2 regions of the Rhodoferax sp. RT5P35 genome follow, and region 2 is predicted to be linked to the other one. Evidence: predicted binding sites of a transcription regulator. Region 2 holds the regulator's gene; the other holds the start of a gene.
The links. Region 2 encodes FNR, which switches genes on or off when oxygen is low (the NO sensors DNR and NnrR bind a similar motif). Its sites were predicted from a motif close to TTGATNNNNATCAA; they were not measured.

Region 1 (11,786 bases), on a different contig from region 2:
TTGGATGCCGCTCATTTCGTGCAGCGAAGTGATGCGGCGGCACACGGCCCGGCAACTGGCGAAGAGCGTGCTGTGAAATTCAGGCGACTTCCGATACCTTTGAATCTTCAAGTATGGAGCCGACTTTTTCTCGATCTTCCGCGCTCCCGTGCACCAAAAGCACGTAGTTGTCTACTTTTAGCGCGGTTTCATATTTGATGACCTTGTCTTTGGACACACCAATCTGTGTCAGCGCGGCACCTAGGGCGGATAAGCCTCCTCCCAGTACGGCACCCTCCAGAAATCCGACCAACAATGCAACCACCGGGCCTGCCATCGCGACAAGCCCTATGCCGGGCAGAAAAAATACGGCTGGAGCCAGCAGCAAGCCCCAGATACCTCCCCAGAAGGCGCCGATACCGCCCCAAGACTTGATCTTGTCACCCGCGGTATAAAAGCCGAGCGGATGCTCTTCGCTGTGGTACCCCTTGCCTATGAGCGACAACTTCTTCACGTCAAAGCCTGATCGGCTCAATAACTGAATGGCCTGTTCTGCTTTGGTATGGGTCGCGAATATATAAGCGGGTGAAGTCTCTGTTTGCATGGTGTTTCCTTGGGTTTGGTTCTTTGGCAGGGGAACTGAATGTTTGGGGCTGGGGCGGGCTCAATAAGCAACCGTCATCCTGTCCCACACGTTTTGCACGCCAGGTGCGCTCCATGCGGAATGTGTGGCCAGTTCACGTTCCGACCAACTGTGGACGGTGCCCGTCAAGGTCACATCGTTGCCAATCACTTCTACGCCAATGTTGTGTGCATCGCTCTCGGCGCGCCGTCGCAAAGCAGCTTCTATTTCCGACTGCACGGTATCTAGAGACACCTTGTCTTTGAGCGTGATCTGGTCACTGACACCGGTCACTCCCATGAGATAGCGCACGGCATTGGTAGCCGCCTGGCGCTGGTACTCCCAGTCCACGTCGCCAGACAGCGTGATCCAGCCGCCCTCTACAAGCACCTTCACTGCGTCTGTTGGCAAAAAGCTGATCCATTGCAAAACCTTTCCGGCGGTGCGTGCAATGTCCGCATCGGTTCGCGCACTCGATCCGGGGAGTGCCACGTCCATTTCGACAGCCAGGGCTTTTACGCCCGATACACGCTGGCTGGCCTGTTCAGCGTGCCACTTCTCCGCGTAACTACCCACGTGCCCTGCCAGGGTCACGACACCATCTTTCACTTCAACACCGATCTGGGCCGCGTTGACCGACGGCTCCCATTTCAGCTCTGCGAGAACATCCTGTTGCAGTTGTGTGTCGGTTTTCATATTCGGCTTTCTCTGGGGGGTGAATGAAGACTGCAGCATGCGCGGTGGGTACGCGGATGGTCTTGATATGCATCAAGCGCCGCATCTTTGATGGCACCAAGCCTCCAAGAGCCTGGCGATGCAAGCCCGATTGGTTTTGGCTTGCTGCTATGCTTGTCTGGACCGGCAAAGGGGCTGGCGTGTTGTTCTCAGTGAGCCGCCCTGCATGCCCATCACCTTGCATATCGCCGTTCTCGACGACGAAGTAGACATTACCCAGTTGTTGGCGAACTATTTGCAGAGCCGTGGCTACCGTGTCACGCAAGTGCACAGTGGCCGCGCGTTGATGCAGGTCATGCAGGCCGATACACCCGCTCTGGTGCTGTTGGATCTGGGGCTTGCGGGGGAAGATGGTGTTTCAATTGCCCGCAAGCTGCGCGAAAACTGGCAGTGTGGCCTGGTGATCGTGACTGGCCGGGGGGATGCCGTGGACAAGGTGGTCGGCCTGGAGGTGGGTGCCGATGACTATGTGACCAAACCGTTTGATTTGCGCGAATTGCTGGCGCGTATCCACGCGGTTCTGCGGCGGACAAATTTGGGTGGAACGCCCGCGCTACCCCCGTCAATTGTGCCGCGCACCACATTCGTGTTTGCCGGATGGCAACTGGATACTGTGGCTCGGCGGCTCACGTCGCTGCAGGGGCAGGACGTGGCCTTGACCCGTGGCGAATTTGATCTGCTGTGTGTTTTTGCGCAGCGTCCGGGGCGTGTACTGTCGCGCGACGTGCTGCTGGAACACACCCGGGGCCGCGAAGCGGCGCCGTTTGACCGGACGATCGACGTGCAGGTGGGGCGCTTGCGCAAAAAGCTGGAGGCGCATGCAGAAGACCCGCAGATCATCAAGTCCGTACGCGGGGCCGGCTATATCTTGGTTCCACCGGTGACAAGCGGATGAGTCTGCGCGCGCACCAAATCAGCCTATCTTGAACGCCATGACCTCCGCATTTCTGCAGACTTCTACCTTGCCTTTCGGCATTGACGAGCACACCGTCTTTCGTTCGCTATTTGTCGCCTACCCCGACGCACTGCTGCTGGTAGACCAAACCGGCAGTATCGTGCTCGCCAACCCTTCCGCGGCCAGTCTGTTGGGTTACAGCACTGAGGAGTTGGCCGGTTTGAACGTGGATGCGCTGGTGCCCGACAGCATCCGTCCGCGGCATGCCTCTTACCGTGAGGCGTATGGACAGGCTCCGCGTGCGCGGCCCATGGGGACCCAAATGGAGTTGGTTGCCAAACGCAAGGACGGCAGTGAGGTGATCGTAGAGATCGCGCTGAGTCCCCTGCAAGACCACGGTCTGCCATTCGTGGTGGTGGCGGTGCGGGGTATTGGTGCCTACCCGCGCGTGAAACAGGCACTGCAGCGGGCACGCTACAGCGAACACCTGGCGCAACTGGGGCGGCTTGCCGTGGATGCCCGAGATCCGCAGGTGCTGCTGGACCATCTGCCCGCGATGGCGGTGGAGGCTCTGCAGGTGGATGCGGGCACGGTATTTGTGTTGGAGCGCAATTTGCTCGAATTCCGTATCGCCAGCGGTGTCGGCCTGGTGGACGGTGAAGCCGTGGGGCAGCGCGTGCCGAATGTTGTTGATACGCCACCCGGTTTTGTTCTCTTGCAGGCTGGCCCTGTGACTGTGGAGGATTACCGTAGCGAGACCCGCTTTGGTGTGCCGCAGGCATATCTGGATGCCGGTATGACCAGCGCGCTCGCGGTGCCGCTGTTGGACCGGGGCCGCATGATTGGCGTGCTTTCGGTAGGTGCGCGCGGCCCACGCCATTTTGGCGAGGACGAAGTGGGCTTTTTGCAGTCATTGGCTAATCTGCTCGCGACCAGTTTGCAGAGGGCTTTAACGGAGGAGGCGCTCAACCATGCGCAGCGTTTGGAGAGCGTGGGTCAACTCACGGGCGGGATTGCCCATGATTTCAACAACCTTCTGACGGTCATTCTGGGGAATTTGCAAGTACTGGAGGAACTGCCGTCACTCGCGCATGACAGCTACGGCCAGCAACTGGTAGCGGCTGCCACAAGGGCGAGCAAGCGCGGGGCCGAGCTCACGGGCAAGCTGCTGGCGTTTTCGCGTCGACAGGTTCTGCAGCCTGCGCCCGTAGATGTCGGCGAGCTGCTGCATGCTTTGTCTGACATGCTGCGAAGGACACTAGACCAGCGCATACGCATCCATGTCAACATCAACGTGGTATGCCCGCCGGTACTGGCAGATCCCAGCCAACTTGAATCCGCGTTGCTCAATATCGCGATCAATGCCCGCGATGCGATGCCGATGGGAGGGGAATTGCGCTTTCGTGCCGAGGTGCGCAGTGCCCTGCCTAGCGAGTTGCGCAATGAAGTCGATGACTTGGGTACGCCAGACCGGAGCTTCGTGGCGATTTCGGTAGTTGATACGGGCAGTGGCATGCCCGACGAAGTCAAGGAGCGCGCGTTTGAACCATTTTTCACCACCAAGGAAGCTGGCAGGGGTACCGGTTTGGGACTCAGTACGGTGTATGGATTTGTGAAACAGTCAAAGGGCGTTATTAGCATCGACAGCACGATGGGGGTCGGTACCGTGGTGACACTGTATCTGCCCGTGGCCAAGAACGACACTTTCGCCAGCCTATTGGAGCCCGGTATATCTCGGGCTCTGCCCGATGGTCTGAAGGTGCTGTTGGTCGAAGATGATTCAGAAGTGCGATCCGTAGTGCGGACCTTTCTGGAGGCTATGGGCTGTGCAGTAACTACCGAGGCAAGCGGCGAGCAAGCCCTGCTGGCTTTGCATGCAGATGCCGTGTTCGATGTACTGCTGACGGATATTGCGCTTGGCGCGGGTTTGCGGGGTACCCAACTGGCAACGCAGGCCCAGCATCGGTTTCCCCGTATGGCGGTGCTGCTGATGTCGGGTTTTTCGTCAGAGCTGCTGGATGCCGACCGTTCATCGCCTTCGCATTGGGATTTTCTGCGCAAGCCATTTACCCGCGATGAGCTTTTGCAGGCAATTGTTCGCGTGGTCAATGCGCCATAGCAGCTTCATGTCGAATTTTGGGCAGCGGCATAAGACAGCGCTGTATGAATGCGGAAAGAGCACCAACGTCTGGGATGTTGACGTCCCGCCGACCCTGCGTGGAGAACGCAATCACTTTGTCGCGTGCCAACTTGGACAAAGCGCGGCTGACCGTTTCTAGCGTCAGACCCAGACAGTTGCCAATCTCGGCACGTGTCATGCGCAAAGTGATCTGGTCAGCCCGCATGCCGCGGTTGGCCAGTGATTCGGCCCAGAAACGCAGGAAATCTGCCACGCGTGCATCGGCTGTCAGCGTACACACCGACATGAGTGAGTCGCGGTCATGGGCAATCACGCGGCTCATGGCTTCGTGCAGTACCGTGAGTAGCACCGGGTGTGCAGCGCAGGCATGGATCAGCTTTTCGTATGGAATGACCCAGACTTCGCCGGTGTCCATGGCGACAGCTTCACACGAGTACCGACCGTGGGCAATGCCGTCAAAGCCGAGCCAATCGCCTCGGAATTTCAGGCCAACGACCTGTTCGCGGCCGTCTGGTGTCAGATTCACCACTTTGAATATGCCTGCATGCAGGATGTACAAGTTGAGGAATGGCGAGCCTGCCTGGTAGGCCCGGTCGCCTGCATGCACTACGCGGCGTTGCGGGGCCAGTACATCGTGGAGCAGTTGCAGAGTTTCGGCAATTTCTTGGCTGGTGGTATGCATTTCGAACGCCTGTGTAGTTTGTAGGGTGGATGCTAGGCGGCGATAGGCAATCTGGTGACAACCGTGTGCGTCACTCGGTAACGTTGTGTCGCGGGTAGGTGTCCGCTGTGTAACAACGTCAGATCACTTCGGCGGCACGGTCGATCTTGATGTGCATCAAGCCCGTAAGAGAGCGAATCGCTAAGCTGCCTGCAGCGTGCAGGTGCTATTGCCTGCCGCACGCAAAGCACCATGACCCACTTGCCAAAACACCGTAGCGCACAGGCTTTCGACCAGCTGTACTTAGCGCTATTGGTGGATGCGCATCGGCTGCAACAGGCTTTTGAAGCTGGCTGCGTCCAGCCGTTGCTAGGGGGTAAAAAAACTGCTTTGCTCTGCGAAGACGAGCATGGATTAGAAGCGACTTTCTTTCGCCACGCCGCAGAGGAGCTGGGTGCGCATGTGGCGCATATACGACCCAGCCTCACAGAGCTGAGTACTCCGCTGGAGGTGCAGCGCACCGCGCAGCTGATGGGGCGTTTGTACGACGCGGTGGAGTGCCAAAACTTGGCATTGCCCTTGGTACAGCAGGTGCGTAAGCATGCAGGCATTCCGGTGTACCACTGCATTGCGTCGCTGCACCATCCTGTTGCACGGTGTGTTGCGCTACTGGGCGGTGCTACTTCCCTTGAGGACAAGCACCGGTTTGTGTTGCAGGCGGCATTGCTGCAAAGCATCAAGGATATTTGAGTGGCTGGGCTTAGCTTGCGCTAGATCAAGCCCAGCCGAGCTACTCGGCCGAACAATGGCTTATCCAACACCCTCACGAAAGCCAGACCATGACCTACCAAAGCACCAACCCCAACACGGGCAAGATTCTCAAGAGCTTTGAGCATCTCAGCAGCCCGCAACTAGAGGTATCGCTGGCACAGGCAGAGTCCTGCTTCCAGGCCTGGAAGCACACCAGCTATGCGGAGCGGGCGAAGATACTGGCAAAGGCCGGCGCGCTGCTGCATGCGCAAGCGGATGATTTTGCCAAGCTAGCAACAATGGAGATGGGCAAGCGCATCGGCGAGGCGCGCGCCGAGGTCAAATTCAGCGGCGACATCCTGGCCTACTACGCCCAGCATGCCGAGGCTTTTTTGGCGCCTGTGCAGCTGAACCCCAAGGTCGGCGAAGCCCACATGGAGAGCAGCCCTTTCGGCGTACTGTTCTGCGTGGAACCCTGGAACTTCCCTTACTACCAACTGGCGCGTGTGGCGGGGCCACAGTTGATGGCCGGCAACGTGCTGGTGGTAAAGCATGCGGGCTGCGTGCCGCAGTGCGCGATGGCTTTCGAAAAGCTTTTGATCGATGCGGGCGCACCCGTGGGCGCGTATACCAATCTGCTGATTTCACATGAACAGTCGGACCTGGTGATTGACGATCCGCGCATCAAAGGCGTGGCCCTGACGGGCAGCGTCGCAGCGGGAAAAAGTGTGGCCTCGCGCGCCGGGCAGAACCTCAAGAAGACCTCGATGGAGCTGGGCGGCAGCGATGCTTTCATCGTGCTAGACGATGCCGACCTGGACAAGACCATCCCTTGGGCAGTGTGGGGGCGGATGTACAACGCCGGGCAAACTTGCTGCGCCGCGAAGCGCTTCATTGTGCTGGACTCGGTGGCGGACAAGTTTCTTGCGCAATTCAAGACGGCGCTGGAGGCCTTGGTACCAGGCGATCCGATGGACGAAAAGACCACGCATGGCCCTTTGTCCACCGAAGAGGCGTTGCTGCAACTCCTCAAGCAGGTGGACGTTGCCGTGGCCCATGGTGCCAAGCTGTTGATGGGCGGCAAGCGCATAGCCCGCCCAGGGGCGTTCATGGAGACCACGATCCTGACAGACATCGCACCCGGCAATCCGGCGTTCAGAGACGAATTTTTTGGCCCCGTGGTCTCTTTTTACCGCGTCAAGAACGAGGATGAAGCGATTGCCTTGGCCAACGATTCTGACTTTGGCCTGGGCGGCTCGGTATGGACAAAAGACCTGGCGCGCGGCAAACGCGTGGCCAGCCGCGTGGACACCGGCATGGTTTTCATCAATAACATCGACTGGGCCGACGCGGAGTTGCCCTTTGGAGGCATCAAGTATTCCGGCTACGGCCGTGAGCTAGGCAACATGGGCATCCAGGAGTTCGTCAACAAGAAGCTGGTGCGCACGGCCGTGCTGGACGCACCAGCCTGACTCCGAAGAGTGCCATGTACGTCAACGTTGCCGTTCTGAAGGAAACCCAGCCGCACGAGCGCCGTGTGGCGCTGGTGCCCTCTGTAGTGGTCAAGCTACGTAAGCTGGGTGCCAGGCTGCACATGCAGGCCGGCGCCGGTGCAGCCATCCACCTGGACGATGCCGCGTTCGAAGACGTCGCCATCATGGAAGACCGTATCGCCATGGTTCGTGATGCGGACGTGGTGCTGTGCGTGCAGCCCCCCGCGCTGGAGGTGGTGGATGCGATGCAAGAGGGCGCGATCCTCATCTCCTTCGTCTACGCGCATAACCAGCAGGCGCTGGTGCAGCGCCTGCTGGACAAAAAGATCACCTGCTTTGCGATGGAGCGGGTGCCGCGGATCAGCCGGGCGCAGGCGATGGATGCACTGTCCAGCCAGTCAGCCTTGGCGGGGTATTACGCGGTGCAGCTGGGGGCCACGCAGCTGGCGCGGGTGCTGCCCAAGATCACTACCGCAGCGGGCTCCCTCGGGCCGGCCCATGTGCTGGTGATGGGCCTGGGTGTCGCTGGCCTGGAGGCAATTGCCACCGCCCACCGGCTCGGTGCCATCGTGGAGGGGTATGACGTTCGCCCAGAGACACGGGAACAAGCACTGTCCCTGGGGGCCAGTTTTGTCGATACCGGGGTGGACGCAACAGGCAAAGGCGGATACGCCCGCGAACTGAGTGCTGAAGAAAAAGCCAAGGTGGCGGACGTCTTGACGGCGCACATCCAGAAGGCGGACCTGGTCATCACCACGGCCGCTATTCCCGGTAAAGCTTCTCCCAAACTCATCAGCCGCGCCCAAGTCGCCGGCATGAAGGCCGGTGCTGTGATCGTCGACCTGTCGGCAGAAGGCGGGGGCAACTGCGAGGACACCCGCCCAGGAGAGACTGTACAGATCGGCCAGGTGCGCATCCTGGCACCGCTGAACGTCGCATCCTTGCTGGGCGAAGACGCGAGCGCGCTGTACGCCAAGAACCAGTACAACCTGCTCGCACTGATGCTCAAGGACAACGTCATCGTCATCGACTGGAGCGACGAAATTCTTGCCAAGACGGTGCTCACGCATGCGGGCCAGGACAAATCGCTGAGCACTCCACAACGCGCATTGGCATCAGCCTAAAAGAGTCGCAAAAGGACACCATCATGGAATTCTCCATTGGAATTTCTGGCTTCGTCGCCGTGTATATCTTTCTGCTCGCAGCCTTTGCAGGTTGGGTAATCATCGGTCGCGTACCGGCCATCCTGCACACCCCTTTGATGTCGGGCTCGAACTTCGTGCACGGGATTGTGGTCGTCGGCGGCATCTACGCGCTGCTGAATGCGAGCTCCGTGCAAGAGCAAGTGCTGGGCTTTTTGGCGGTCCTGTTGGGGGCAGGCAATGCGGCCGGCGGCTATGCGGTAACCGACCGCATGCTGGCCATGTTCAAGCCCAGTGGCCACACCGCGGCCCACGGCAAGGTCAAAAGCCTCGCGGCCCAGAGCAAGGTCAAACGCCTGCCGGTGAAGAAAAAGCATTGAGACCAGCACCATGCCCATCATTGTTCTTCAGCTGGCCCAACTCGGCATCGTCGCGGCCGACATCACTGCGGCCTTCCTGTTCCTCTACGGCTTGCACCGCATGGCATCTCCGGTCACGGCGGCTTCGGGTATCTTTGTTGCTGGCGTGGGCATGGCCATGGCGATTGCCGCCAGCTTTCTGCATGCGTTTGGCGTTAGCGCCGCGGCCCAGCCCTATCTGGTGACCAACATCGCTTTGGCCTTGCTCGCGCTGAGCCTCGGGGGCGGTGTCGCCTGGTGGAGCGGGCGTACGGTGGCCATGACCGCTATGCCGCAGATGGTGGCGCTCTACAACGGCATGGGCGGTGGTGCAGCCGCAGCCATCGCTGCCGCGGAGTTGCTGGCAGACAAGGCCCACAGTTTGACCATCCTCGTCGTGACGCTGTTGGGTGCACTGATCGGTTCGGTATCGCTGTCGGGCTCGCTTATCGCCTGGGCCAAGCTGGACGGTGTGATCCAGCAGCCGTTGCGGCTGAAGGGGCAGCAGGCGTTCAACGCGCTGATGCTGGTACTCACTCTGGCCATCGGCACCTATATCGCGACTATCCGTGCGGACATAGCCCCGCTGCTGCAGGTGACACCGGCTTTTGTGTACCTGTTCTTTGGCTGCGCGTTGGCCCTGGGTGTTTTGATGACGCTGCACATCGGCGGTGCGGACATGCCGGTGGTGATCTCCATTTTCAATGCCTTCACCGGCCTGGCGGTGGGGCTCGAAGGCTTTGTGCTGCAGAGCCCGGCACTGATGGTGGCCGGTATGGTGGTCGGCGCGGCCGGGTTGTTGCTGACACTGCTCATGGGCCGAGCCATGAACCGCTCCGTAGCAAACGTGGTGTTCAGTAATTTTGGCGAGGTTACCAAGCACAAGCCCGGCAAGATCCAGGGCGAGCTCAAACCCATGCAGGCCGGTGACGCAGGCATCGCCATGCGTTACGCCACGTCGGTCATCATCGTGCCGGGCTACGGCCTGGCGGTGGCCCAAGGCCAGGGCAAGCTGTTCGAATTCGTCAAACTGCTGCAGGCCGGCGGTGTGTCGGTCCGGTTTGCCGTGCACCCCGTGGCGGGGCGCATGCCGGGCCAGATGGACGTGCTGCTGGCCGAGGCTGGCGTGCCCTACGACATGATCCTTCAGCTGGAAGACATCAACGGCGATTTCAAGGCTACCGACGTCGCGCTGGTCATCGGCGCCAACGACGTGGTGAACCCTGCCGCCCGCACCGACAAGGCTTCGCCCATCTTCGGCATGCCCATCCTCAATGTAGACCAGACCAAGCAGGTTTTTGTCATCAAGCGCGGCGAGGGCAAGGGCTACGCAGGCATCGCCAATACGCTGTTTTACGGCGACAACTGCAACATGGTCTATGGCGATGCTCAGGCTGTGCTGGTCCAGATGATCGAAGCGGTGCGAGGCCTGGGTCTCGCCGCCGCGGCCTAGTTTCCATCCATCCATCAAGGAGATCACCATGACACGCAGCATGCAAGCCGCTTTCGTAGAGCAATTCGGCAAACCTCTGGTCCTGAGGGAGGTACCGATACCGACCCCAGGTCCGGGCCAGATCCTGGTCAAGACCGAGGCCTGCGGTGTCTGCCACACCGACCTGCATGCTGGCAACGGCGATTGGCCCGTCAAGCCATCGCTGCCGTTTACCCCGGGCCACGAAGGCATAGGCCTGGTCGTTGCGCTGGGTGCGGGTGTGACGGCGGTGAAGGAGGGCGACCGCGTGGGCGTGCCCTGGCTGTATTCCGCCTGCGGCCATTGCGAATACTGCCTTGCCGCCCGTGAACCGGTGTGTGCCGAAGCCCAGTTTGGCGGCTATACCCAGAACGGTGGCTTTGCCGAGTACATCCTTGCCGACCCCAATTACGTGGCCCACATACCGGCCGGCTTGACGGCCCAGGAGGCAGCACCCTTGATCTGCGCTGGTATCACCTCTTACAAGGGCATCAAAGAGACCCAGGCCAAGCCGGGCGAATGGGTGGTTATTTCCGGTGTCGGCGGTTTGGGCCATCTGGGCATCCAGTACGCCAAGGCCATGGGCTTGCACGTCTGTGCGGTGGACATCGACGACGGCAAGCTGGCCCACGCGAAACGGCTTGGCGCCAATGCCACAGTGAATGCCCTGCACGGCGATGCGATTGCCGAGGTGATCAAAGCCACCGGCGGTGGTGCCCACGGGGTGCTGATCACTGCGCCATCGCTGGCAGCTTTCAAACAAGGTGTAGGTATGACGCGCAAGTTTGGCACCTGTGTGCTGGTCGGTCTGCCACCGGGGGAGTTCCCGACACCTTTGTTTGATGTGGTGGCCAATTGCATCACCATCCGCGGCTCGTTCGTCGGCAACCGCCGTGACATGGCCGAAGCCTTGGCGTTTGCCGCCGATGGCAAAGTGAAGGCGGATTTCGAATTGCAACCGCTTTCCGCCATCAACGATGTGTTCAAACGGCTGGCCCACGGTGAAGTGCCTTCGCGGGTGGTGCTGGATTTTTCCCATCGCTGACCCTGCCAGGCGGATGGTGGATAGTTGACCCGGAGCATGGCATGTCAAAGCGACGCACATTCCTTGTCTCAGGTACGGCCGCCGTCGCGACGCTGGCCTGCGCCGGTGGTGACGACAGATATGCGAACGCGGTGCAAGATATCCGGAGGCCTTTGCAGGTGCAGCCCCAGGCGGGCGGTTTCTCGTTGCATGAATTGGTGCGCTACGCCACGCTGGCTCCCTCCAGCCATAACACCCAGTGCTGGATATTCAAGCTGGGCGAAGGCAGCATCACCATCTTGCCGGATCTGTCGCGGCGCTGCCCAGCGGTGGACCCGGATGACCATCATCTCTATGTGAGCCTTGGCTGCGCTGCTGAAAACCTGGTGCAGGCCGCCCTGGCGGTGGGCTTGCATGGTGAGGTGGTGTTTCAGGAGGCCAGTGGTGCGGTTCGTATCGATCTGACGGCTACGCGT
Region 2 (11,786 bases):
CGCGTGGTGGTGATGGTGCTCAAAGTACTCTACGTCGTAGTCATGGCTGTGCTGCCCATGGCCCAGGCGTAGACGGGCCATGAATTCATGTGGTTCAGGAATCTCTTCCACAGACTCCACGAAACCGTCACGTTGCACAAAAGCAAAGGCGTGGCGCGTTCCGTCCGAACGTTCCGTTTCGACCCGTACCTGGTCAGCTGCCCATACATGGCCGTGCGATCCATCGCGAAATAGGCGGAAGCGTGGTGGTACACCGTCTTCAAAAACCTCCAGGCGCACCACCCCGTGGCCGGTATCGATTCGCTTGGTTTCATCGTGGCCATGGTCATGGTTATGGTCATGGTCATCGCTTTGGCGGGCAAGTTTTTGCTCCCGCCACGTGCGCCACAACATCCACAGGGCCGTGCCGATGATGAGCACAGCAGAACCAACTTGCAAATAGGGTTCACTGGTTTCTGCGCTCCATTGCTGGCTGAAATACATGCCGCCCAACGCAATGGCCCAAACGATGGCCGTGTGGGACAGCGTGGCCGCCAGGCCCAGCAACACCGCTTGTCCCACTGTGCCGCGAACCGCGATGATGAAGGCCGCCATCATCGTCTTGGAGTGGCCTGGTTCCAGACCATGGAGTGCACCTAACAAGATGGCACTGGGAATAAACAACCACGCGTTGCCTTGCTGCAGCAAAGTAGAAAAATTCGTCATTTTTTGTCTTACAGGTATTTGGTGATGGCTTTAAATTCGCGGATGGTGTCATCCGGGTTTTGCATGCCATCGCGGATCGCGTGTTCCAGGCAATGGTCAATGTGGTCATGTACCAAGGCCTTTTTGGCGTTGCCGACAGCACTTTCTACAGCCTGGAGCTGCTGGGCAAGGTCCAGACAGGCGCGGCCTTCTTCCATCATAGTGATGATGCTTTTGAGATGGCCTTCGGCCCGTTTGAGTCGTTTGATGATGTCCGGGTGTGAGGTATGGATGGTCATGCCTACATATTATCCTATCCCCCTGGATAGGATATTTTTGTAGGGTAAATACACATGAGGCATCTGGTGGAATGCGTCGTATTGATTCCCACACTGTGCGACGGGCATCGCCCCCATAGCCGATGAAGACACAGAGCGGACCCAGGTGACGCGGGATTTTTGGCTCGACCGGGAGCGGATGCTGCGGTTTTCTCTACAACCTTGATTTACAGAAGACTTTGGCAGAACGCCAAAACCCGCGGGTCCATGTCGTGCAGCAAGGCCCATACGGCCACGCCCGCCAGTGACGCACCCGCCACCCGCATGCCCCATTCCTTACGCTGGGGGCTGCGCCAAACCTGCAGGCGCACCCACAGCCAGGGTCCGACCACCAGGGTGATGCTGCTGCCCAGAGCAAACAAAGCCATGCACAGCGCGCCCTCCAGCGGGCCGCCGCTGAGGGATGCGACCAACAGGGCCGAGTACAGCAGGCCGCAGGGCATGAGCGCCCAGGCGGCCCCGGCCACGAACACCCAGGCCCGGCCTGCCAACCGGGGCCGCAACCGCGACCATAAGTTGCGTCCCAGGCCATCGACCCACACCGGTTGCCGCGCCAGCACCAGCAGCATGCCGCCCCAGACCAGCACCGCCACGTGGAACAGCGTCCACACCGGGCGCAGCGCGGCGGCAGGTGCCGTCAGCCAGGCGAGCGTGTTGACGGTAGCGGCGGCCAGCGCACCCGCCAGCGTGTAGCCCAGCAAGCGCCCGGCCTGCAGTTGCAGCATGCCCTGGCGGGCCCCGGCGACCCGCACCACGCCCGCGCAGGCCGCACCGCACATGCCCGCGCAATGCGGGCCACCGGCCAGGCCCATGAGAAGGGCGGTCCAGGCCAGGGAGTTCTGCATCGTCATTACTTACCCTCTCGCATGGAGCCAGAACGCACGCCCACCAGAAACACCGCAGAACTGGCTTTGCCAGGCTGCTGGTGTTGCCCCCTGCAAGGGGGTTGGAGAAAGATGCGAAGCACTGCAGCCTGGGGGTGTGCTAAATGATCCGTGAGAAACGGGCGCGGTTCTGGTCGGCTTGCAGGTAGCGGTCGAACACCATGGCCACGGCGCGCACAAAGAACCAGCCGGTGGCGGTGACCTGGATGCTGGTGGCATCCACCGTGGCCATGCCGGCCTGCACCAGGGGCTGCAGGGCCTGCAGCTCGGCGGCAAACGTGGCTTTGAAGTCCACCAGGTAGGCCAGTTCAATGGATTCAAACTGCACCATGCCCTGGCACATAATGGCCATGATGATGGCGCGGCGCACCACGTCGTCGCGGTTCAGGGCCAGGCCGCGCACCACCGGCAGCTGGCCCTGGTCGATCATGTCGCAGTAGGCCTCCAGGGTCTTGGCATTCTGGCTGTAGGTGGGGCCGATGCGGCCAATGGCCGACACGCCCAGGCCGACCAGGTCGCAGTCGGGCTGGGTGCTGTAGCCCTGGAAGTTGCGGTGCAGCCGCCCCTGGCGCTTGGCCACGGCCAGCGCGTCGTTGGGCAGGGCGAAATGGTCCATGCCCACGTAAACGTAGCCCGCGCCGATGAGCGCGTCCAGCGCCTGCGACAGCATGGCCAGCTTGGCCGCGCCGCTGGGCAGCTCGGCGTTGAGGATGCGGCGCTGCGGCTTGAAGCGCTCGGGCAGGTGGGCGTAGGCGTACAGGGCGATACGGTCGGGGCGCAGCGCCACGATCTGCTCCAGCGTGTGGGCAAACGAGGTGGGTGTTTGGCGCGGCAGGCCGTAGATCAGGTCGGTGTTGATGGATTCGAAGCCTAAGCGGCGGGCTTCGGCCACCAGCCCAAACACCTGCTCGGCGGGCTGCACGCGGTGCACGGCCTTTTGTACGTCGGCATCGAAATCCTGCACGCCAAAGCTCAGGCGGTTGAAGCCCAGCGCCGCCAGGGCCGCCAGCCGTGTGGCATCCACGGTGCGCGGATCGACCTCGATGGCGTATTCGCCGCCCGGGGCCAGGCTGAAGTGGCGGCGCAGCAGGGCCATCAGCTGGGCCAGTTCGTCATCGCTCAAAAACGTGGGGCTGCCGCCGCCCAGGTGCAACTGGCTGACCACCCGGCCCGTGCCGAGCTGGGCGGTGTGCAGGGCCATTTCGCGCTCCAGGTACTGCAGGTAGGCCGCGCCGCGTTCGTGGCGCTTGGTGATGATCTTGTTGCAGGCGCAGTAGTAGCACAGCGATTCGCAAAACGGGATGTGCACGTAGAGCGACAGCGGCAGAGCGGTGGCGGTGTCCCGGCGCAGGCGCAGGGCGCGGGCGTAGTCCTCGCCGCGGAAGGCTTCCACGAAGCGGTCGGCGGTGGGGTAGGAGGTGTAGCGCGGCCCCGGCACGTCAAAGCGCTTTAAAAGTTCAGTCGAAACACAGGTCATAAAAAGCGCTTTGGTTGCATCTATGCACTGTGCCGCGAAGGACGCACGCCTTACTTGACCTAGATCAAGCCGCCTGCAGATGCTTGTGGCGAGAATGGTTGTTTACAAAAGCCCCTACTGCGCGCATGACCCCTATCGCCATCAAAGTTGCCTGCTCGAACTGCAATCTGCGTGAGCTGTGCATGCCACTGGGCCTGAACCAAGACGAGTTAAACCGTATAGACGATCTGGTGGCCGTGCGCCGCAAGGTCAAACGCGGGGCCACGCTGTTCCGCAATGGCGAGGCGTTTACCGCGCTGTACGCTATCCGCACCGGGTTTTTCAAAACCTCCATCACCACCGAGGACGGGCGCGACCAGGTCACGGGTTTTCAGATGGCGGGTGAGATCATCGGGCTGGACGGCATCGTCAACGACCAGCACACCTGCGACGCGGTGGCGCTGGAGGATGCCGAGGTCTGCGAGATGCCGTTTGACCGCATCGAAGAACTGTCGCGCGAGGTCAACGCCCTGCAGCGCCATGTGCACAAGATCATGAGCCGCGAAATCGTGCGCGAGCACGGCGTGATGCTGCTGCTGGGCAGCATGCGGGCAGAGGAGCGGCTGGCGGCTTTTTTGCTGAACCTGGTGCAGCGCCTGCATGCGCGCGGCTTCTCACCGCTGGAGTTGGTGCTGCGCATGACGCGCGAAGAGATCGGCAGCTACCTGGGCCTGAAGCTGGAAACGGTGAGCCGCACCTTCTCCAAGTTTGCCGAGGACGGGATGGTGGAGGTCAAACAGCGCCACATCCGCATCCTCGATGCCGAGGCCTTGAAGCGCATCGTTAATCTTCAGCCCTGTTTATAGTTGCAGCGCCTACCGGCTAGCCTACCAGCAGGGTCAGGCTGCTGATCATTGCCGCCACGGCCCAGAAGGCAAAGAAAGACAGGCTGTACACGCCCTGGCGTGACAGGTCCAGCGGCTGGCCCAGCCAGTGCAAGCTGCTAGGGTCCACCACCGCAAACACCAGACCCTCCAGCAAACAAGCGCCCAAAAATCCCGACCACAGCACACTGGTGATGCGTTGTACTGCCATGCTGCCCGCCTACTTCTGCCGCACCGCGCCGGGGGGCGTGGCGGCGTGGTTGCGCGCTTGCTCGGCTGGGGCCAGGGTGCCCTGCAGGGCCAGCGTCTTGTTGATCTCCAGGCCCTGGCGGTAATAGTCCTGCGCCAGCACCGGATCTTGCCGGGTGAAGGCCAGCCAGGCCGTAACAAGAGCGGCTACCACCACGATCAGCGGGCCGGAGATGACCAGCCACACGTGGCCGTATTTCCACCAGGGTTGCGAAGTTTTTTCAGACATGGACTTTCTCCTTAATGTGAACAAGGCATCTAGCTATTCCCCACCCAGCATGCGGGCAGAACGCACACTTTCCAGAAACACCGCAGAACTGGCAATGCCCGGCTGCTGGTGTTGCCCCCTGCGTGTCGAATCGGTTTTGGTAAACCGGTTCGAGGGGGGTTGGCGAAAGATGCGAAGCACTGCAGCCTGGGGGTGAGTAATTAGCGGGGCACGATAAACGTGGATTTCTCGGATACGCGGTCTTTGCCGTCGGCACTGGCGATGTCAAACACCACCGGGTGCGAACCCGGCGTGGCCGAGCCATAGGGGATGTGCAGGCGCACCGCCACCCAGCGCGACTGCACGGCACCCACCTCCACCTCGGTTTCCGATGCAACTTCCAATCCGGCCAGCCCGTCCAGCCCGTGGGCCGATAGCGTGTAGCGCTGGGGCGATTCGGTGGCGTTCATCACCTGCAGGCGGTAAACGTTCTCTAGCTGGCCCCCGGCCACAATGCGCGACAGGGCGGCGCGGTCGCGCACCACGTCCACCTTCAGCGGGGTGCGCAGTGCCAGGCTGATGCCCAGGCACAGCATCAGGGTCCATAGCAGCGCGGTGTAAACCAGCACCCGGGGCCGCAGCACCCTGCGCAGGATCTGGCGGGCCGTCCAGCCCCCGGCCATGCCGTTCTCGGTGGCAAAGCGGATCAGGCCGCGGGCATAGCCCATTTTGTCCATCACCCCATCGCACACGTCCACACAGGCCGCGCAGTTGATGCACTCGTACTGCAGGCCCTGGCGGATGTCGATGCCGGTGGGGCAGACCTGCACGCACAGGGTGCAGTCCACGCACGACCCCAGGCCCAGCGCCGCAGGGTCGGCTTTGCGGGAACGGGCACCGCGCGGCTCACCCCGGTTGGCGTCATAGCTGACGATGAGCGTGTCCTTGTCGAACATGGCGCTCTGAAAGCGGGCGTAGGGGCACATGTACTTGCATACCTGCTCGCGCATGAAGCCCGCATTGCCGTAGGTAGCCGCGCTGTAAAACAGGCCCCAAAAGACCTCCCACGAGCCGAAGTTCAGCTGCAGCGACTCCTGCAGCAGGTCTTGGGTGGGGGTGAAATACGACACAAAGGTGAAGCCGGTCCACAGTGACAGCAGCATCCACACTGCATGCTTGGCCCACTTCTTGCCGATCTTGTGGGCAGACAGGGGGCCGCCGTCCAGGCGCATGCGGGCACCCCGATCGCCCTCGATGCGGCGCTCTATCCACATGAAGATCTCGCTGTACACCGTTTGCGGGCAGGTAAAGCCGCACCACAGCCGCCCGGCCACGGCGGTGAACAAAAACAGCGACAGGGCCGACACCACCAGCAGGCCCGTAAGGTAGATGAAATCCTGCGGGTACAGCACCAGGCCAAACAGATAAAACCGCCGCGCCGCCAGGTCCAGCAGCACCGCCTGGCGCTCGCCGTACTGCAGCCACGGCAGGCCGTAGAACACCAGTTGCGTCAGCAACACCATGCCCCAGCGCCAGCGGGCAAACAGGCCCTGCACCGAGCGCGGATAGATCTTGGGCTGGGCCGCGTACAGCGACACCAGTTCCTCGCCTTCGGCGGCTATCGGGGTGATGGGGATGGTTTTGCGCATGGCCTACGGTGTCGGCTTGTTCGATAGGCCCCACACGTAGCTGGCCAGTACGTGGATTTGCGCCTCGGTCAGCTTGGTCTCTTGGGCGGGCATCTGGTTGGTTTTGCCGTTGTTGACCATGGCGATGATGGCCGCCTCGCCCCAGCCGTGCAGCCAGATGTCGTCCGACAGATTGGGTGCGCCGATGGCCTGGTTGCCCTTGCCGCCCACGCCGTGGCAGGCCGCGCAGACCGAGAATTTGGACTTGCCCAGAGCGGCACGCAGCGAATCGTTGGGGCTGCCCGACAGGCTGAGCACGTAGTTGGCCACGTTCTTCACATCGTCGGGCGTGCCCACGGCAGCGGCCATGGGCGGCATTACACCGATGCGGCCATGGGTGATGGTTTCCAGGATTTTGTCGGGCGTGCCACCGTGCAGCCAATCGCCGTCGGTCAGGTTGGGAAAGCCCTTGCTGCCACGGGCGTCCGAGCCGTGGCACTGGGCGCAGTTGTTCATGAACAGGCGCTCGCCCACCGCCATGGCCTGGGCGTTGCCGGCCAGCTTCTCCGGCGGGAGGGCTGTGAATTTGGCATACAACGGCTCCAGCTCGCGGTTGGCCTGCGCCACTTCGGCGTTGTACTCGCCCACCTGGGTCCAGCCCAGCGTGCCCGCATAGCTGCCCAGGCCGGGGTAGGCCACCAGGTAGCCCACGCCAAACAGCACCGTCAGGATGAACAAGCCCACCCACCACAGCGGCAGCGGGTTGTTCATCTCGCGCAAATCGCCGTCCCACACATGGCCGGTGGTGTTGTCGCTCTGGAACGGCACCTTCTTGCGGGCCGTAACCCACAGCAGAAGCAGGCAGGCGGCGATGCTGACAACAGAAACGGCGCTGATAAAAACCGACCAGAAGTTGCTCGTGAAATCGCTCATGGGAATTCCTTCCGGGATCAGTCTTGCAAAAAGGGCAACTGCGCTGCGTCGTCAAACTGCGCCTTGTTGTGGCGCGAAAACGCCCACACCATGATCCCGATAAAGGTGATGAAGCTGCAAACGGTGGCGGCGATGCGCAAGGTGGTGACGTCCATGGGGGCTTTCAGGTTCAGGGGGCTGGAGCAGGGGGTGCGGGAGGCACGTTCTCGGCGGCTTTGGCCGCCAGCTGGTCGGTCAGGGCCCGGCCCAGCACCTGCAGATAGGCGATGAGCGCGTCCTGCTCGGTCTTGTCCTTCACCGCAGCCGCACCACCGGCAATGTCGGCGTCGGTGTAGGGCACACCCACGGTGCGCAGGGCCCGCATGCGCGGTGCAACATCGGTGGGGTCGACCAGGGCGGTTTCCAGCCAGGCGTAGCTGGGCATGTTGGATTCGGGCACCACGTCGCGCGGGTTGTGCAGGTGGATGCGGTGCCATTCGTCGCTGTACTTGCCGCCCACGCGCTGCAGGTCGGGCCCGGTGCGCTTGCTGCCCCACTGGAACGGGTGGTCGTAGACAAATTCACCGGCGACCGAGTAGTGGCCGTAGCGCAGGGTCTCGGCGCGGAACGGGCGGATCATCTGCGAATGGCAGCCGTAGCAGCCTTCGCGCAGGTACACGTCGCGCCCCATCAGCTGCAGCGCGGTGTAGGGCTTGAGGCCGGTGACCGGCGCGGTGGTGGACTTCTGGAAGAACAGCGGCACGATCTCCACCAGCCCGCCCACGGCGACTACCAGCAGGATCAGCACGATCATCAAAAAGTTGTTGGTCTCGATCTTTTCGTGCGAGAAAAACGCAATGGGTTTCTTTTTGTCAGCCATGGGGTTCTTTCAGGCGTGGGCCATTTGAAAAGTGGGCACAGGTACCAGCACTGAACGACCCCGGGTGACCGTCATCCACACGTTCCAGGCCATCACCAGCATGCCGCTGAAGTACAGCAGGCCGCCCATCACGCGGACCACATAGAACGGATAGGTGGCCTTGACGCTTTCCACAAAGGTGTAGGTCAGTGTGCCGTCGGTGTTCACCGCGCCCCACATCAGGCCCTGCATCACACCGGCAATCCACATGGCGGCGATGTAGAGCACAACGCCGACGGTAGCCATCCAGAAGTGCAGCTCGATGGCGGGCACGCTGTGCATTTTCTTGCCGCCAAACATGCGCGGAATCAGGTGGTAGAGCGACCCCATGGTGATGAACCCGACCCAGCCTAAAGCGCCGGAATGCACGTGGCCAATGGTCCAGTCGGTGTAATGGCTGAGTGCATTGACAGTCTTGATGGCCATCATCGGACCCTCAAACGTGCTCATGCCGTAGAAGGACAGCGAAACGATCAGGAAGCGCAGGATCGGGTCGTCGCGCAGCTTGTGCCAGGCACCCGAGAGCGTCATCACGCCGTTGATCATGCCGCCCCAGCTGGGGGCCAGCAAAATCAGCGAAAACACCATACCCAGCGACTGCGTCCAGTCGGGCAGCGCGGTGTAGTGCAGGTGGTGCGGGCCAGCCCACATATAGGTGAAGATCAGCGCCCAGAAGTGCACGATGGACAGGCGGTACGAGTACACCGGCCGCTCGGCCTGCTTGGGGATGAAGTAGTACATCATTCCCAAAAATCCGGCGGTCAAAAAGAAGCCCACGGCGTTGTGGCCGTACCACCACTCGACCATCGCGTCCTGCACCCCGGCATAGGCCGAGTAGGACTTCATCCAGCCTGCGGGCACCTCGGCGCTGTTCACCACGTGCAACAAAGCCACGGCGATGATGAAGGCCCCGTAGAACCAATTAGCCACGTAGATATGTTTCACGCGTCGGCGACCGATCGTGCCAAAGAACACGATGGCATACGACACCCACACCAGTGTGATCAGGATGTCGATGGGCCATTCCAGCTCGGCGTATTCCTTGCCGGTGGTGTAGCCCATAGGCAGGCTAATGGCGGCGGCCACAATCACTGCCTGCCACCCCCAGAACACGAAAGAGGCCAGGCGCGGGCAGAACAGCCGGACCTGGCAGGTGCGCTGCACCACAAAGAAGCTGGTAGCCATCAGCGCGCAGCCGCCAAACGCAAAAATCACCGCATTGGTGTGCAGGGGGCGCAGGCGGCCGTAGCTGAGCCAGGGAATGCCAAAGTTGAGCTCTGGCCAGGCCAGTTGAGAGGCAATGACCACCCCCACCAGCATGCCCACCACGCCCCACACCACGGCCATCAGGGAGAACTGCCGCACCACCGTGTCGCTGTAGACCTCAGGGGGATCGGTTTGGGTATGTGTGTAAGCCATGGTCACCTCGGTTGTGTTCATGGCAGTGTCGGAGCGATGGGCCAAAAAGACTTTGATTCAAGTCAAGCCAACGTCATTTAGGCTGCTCGCGATAAGCGGCCCCTGCTTGCTTCAAGAACACCGCAGAACTGGCTTTGCCAGGCTGCCGGTGTTGCCCCCTGCAAGGGGGTTGGCGAAAGATGCGAAGCACTGCAGCCTGGGGGTGAGCAAATACCTTAATCGTTGTGCAGAATTCGCTCTCCTTCTTGCTCAACTGATTCGAATTGGCCCTGAAAAACGGCCCACCACAGGCCGCCCAGGATCAGCAAGACCAAGACAACCGACAAGGGGATCAGCAGGTACAGGATGTCCATTAGTAAGCCTTCAAGCAATTGCTATATTTTTCGCAGCTACTTGCGTAGGTAGAACATGCGCTAGAGGCATATTTCATATAAATTTAATCCCGCGACAATCTGGCGGCGTTCAGCACCACCAGCAAAGAACTCAACGCCATGCCCAGCCCGGCCAGCCAAGCGGGCAGCCAACCGGCCAGCGCCAGCGGCACACACACGGCGTTGTAGCCCGCAGCCCACACCAGGTTTTGACGCACCACCCGCAGCGTGCGCCTGGCCATCCACAATGTTTGCGGCACCCGGCCCAATTGGTCGCCGGTCACCACCAGGTCCGCCTGCCGCTGCGCCAGGGGCACGGCCTGGCCGAAGGCGAAGGAGACGTGGGCGGCGGCCAGCACCGGGCCGTCGTTGAGGCCATCGCCGACCATCGCTACATGGCGGCCCTGGCGCTGCAAGGCCTGCAGGTGTAGCAGCTTGTCTTGGGGCGTGCAGCCGCCGCGCGCTACGGTGATGCCGACCTGGGCCGCCACCCGCAGCGCGGCGCTGGCCTGGTCGCCCGACAGCAGCTCCACCCGCACGCCAGCGGCCTGCAGCGCCTGGATGGCCTGCAGCGCGTCGGGCCGCACGTCCTCGGACAGGTCAAAGGTGGCCAGCCAGCCCAGCCCGTCGCCCAGGTAAACCTGCCGTACGGTATCAATGACATCGAAGCCTGCGGGCACGCTGCACCATGCGGCAGACCCCAAGTACACCCGCCCCAGGGCGTCCATCCCGCGCATGCCCTGCCCGGCCACTTCTTCCACCCGGCGCAGCGGCTCTGCCACCACCCCTTGGGCCTGGGCGGCGGCCACGATGGCGCGCGATGCCGGGTGCAGCGACTGCGCGGCCAGCCCGGCGGCCAGCCCCAGCGCCACGGCGGGCGGCATGTTGCCCCGGGTGCGGATGGCGACCACCGCCATGCCGCCCTGGGTCAGCGTGCCGGTTTTGTCGAAAACCACGGTGTCCACCTGCGCCAGGTTTTCCAGGGCCTGCAGGCGGCGCACCAGCACACCCGATTGGGCCAGCCGCCCCGCCGCAGCCAGCAGCGCTGCCGGGGTGGCCAGCGACAGCGCGCAGGGGCAGGTCACCACCAGTACCGCCACCACCACCATCAGCGCGTGGCCGGGGCCAGACGGCCACCACAGCACGCCCGCCAGCGCAGCCGCCAGCAGCACGCCGACCAGAAAGGGCCGCGCCACCCGGTCGGCCAGCTGCGCCAGCCGGGGCTTCTGGCTGGCGGCCTGGGCCATCAGCGCCACGATCTGGGCGAAGCGGGTGCTGTCGCCCAGGCGGTCCACGTGCAGCTCCACCGGGGCCGTGAGGTTGTAGCTGCCGGCCAGCACCGGCTCGCCCACCGCGCGGCTAATCGGGGTGGATTCGCCGGTCAGCAGCGCCTCGTCCACCTGGGTGCGGCCTTGCAGCAGGGTGCCGTCGGCGGGAAAGGCCTCGCCGGGCAGCACGCGCAGGTGGTCGCCTACCTGCAAGCGCCGCACGGCTATGCGAACAAAGGCGTTGCCGTTCCAGCGTTCGACACTGTCGGGCAGGCGGCTGATCAAGGCCTCCAAAGCGCCCGCCGTGCGGTCGCGCAGGCGCAGCTCCAGCCAGCGGCCGGTGAGTAAAAAGAACACGAACATGGTCAGCGAGTCGAAGTAGACCTCGTGCCCCAGCACGCCCTGCGGGTCGAAGGTGGCTGCGCTGCTGACGGCAAAGGTCACGGCCATCCCCAGGGCGGCGGGCAGGTCCATGCTGACGCGGCGCTGGCGCACGTCGCGCCAGGCGTTGGCAAAGAACGGCCCGCAGGAAAACACCAGCACCGGCAGCGTCAGCACCCACGAGG

Region 1: a site for FNR is predicted at 5,200-5,213, ahead of AC097L_RS10740 (ornithine carbamoyltransferase). Genes of this name have one in related genera too.

Annotation. Positions count from the first base shown of each region.
Region 1 is NZ_JBWMAX010000006.1:22,752-34,537, reverse strand. Features, by position in the region: gene AC097L_RS10765 (DUF1269 domain-containing protein) at 80-583, opposite strand; gene AC097L_RS10760 (BON domain-containing protein) at 644-1,297, opposite strand; gene AC097L_RS10755 (winged helix-turn-helix domain-containing protein) at 1,503-2,231, shown strand; gene AC097L_RS10750 (PAS domain S-box protein) at 2,269-4,350, shown strand; gene AC097L_RS10745 (Crp/Fnr family transcriptional regulator) at 4,337-5,053, opposite strand; gene AC097L_RS10740 (ornithine carbamoyltransferase) at 5,285-5,782, shown strand; gene AC097L_RS10735 (NAD-dependent succinate-semialdehyde dehydrogenase) at 5,872-7,254, shown strand; gene AC097L_RS10730 (NAD(P) transhydrogenase subunit alpha) at 7,269-8,399, shown strand; gene AC097L_RS10725 (NAD(P) transhydrogenase subunit alpha part 2) at 8,423-8,797, shown strand; gene AC097L_RS10720 (NAD(P)(+) transhydrogenase (Re/Si-specific) subunit beta) at 8,808-10,268, shown strand; gene AC097L_RS10715 (zinc-dependent alcohol dehydrogenase) at 10,297-11,331, shown strand; gene AC097L_RS10710 (Acg family FMN-binding oxidoreductase) at 11,373-11,786, shown strand, end outside.
Region 2 is NZ_JBWMAX010000004.1:114,958-126,743, forward strand. Features, by position in the region: gene AC097L_RS07175 (nickel/cobalt efflux protein RcnA) at 1-705, opposite strand, end outside; gene AC097L_RS07180 (metal-sensing transcriptional repressor) at 714-983, opposite strand; gene AC097L_RS07185 (sulfite exporter TauE/SafE family protein) at 1,190-1,873, opposite strand; gene hemN (oxygen-independent coproporphyrinogen III oxidase) at 2,007-3,383, opposite strand; gene fnr (fumarate/nitrate reduction transcriptional regulator Fnr) at 3,509-4,228, shown strand; gene AC097L_RS07200 (hypothetical protein) at 4,245-4,457, opposite strand; gene AC097L_RS07205 (FixH family protein) at 4,467-4,724, opposite strand; gene ccoG (cytochrome c oxidase accessory protein CcoG) at 4,925-6,352, opposite strand; gene ccoP (cytochrome-c oxidase, cbb3-type subunit III) at 6,356-7,264, opposite strand; gene AC097L_RS07220 (cbb3-type cytochrome oxidase subunit 3) at 7,282-7,419, opposite strand; gene ccoO (cytochrome-c oxidase, cbb3-type subunit II) at 7,434-8,123, opposite strand; gene ccoN (cytochrome-c oxidase, cbb3-type subunit I) at 8,133-9,602, opposite strand; gene ccoS (cbb3-type cytochrome oxidase assembly protein CcoS) at 9,797-9,934, opposite strand; gene AC097L_RS07240 (heavy metal translocating P-type ATPase) at 10,018-11,786, opposite strand, start outside.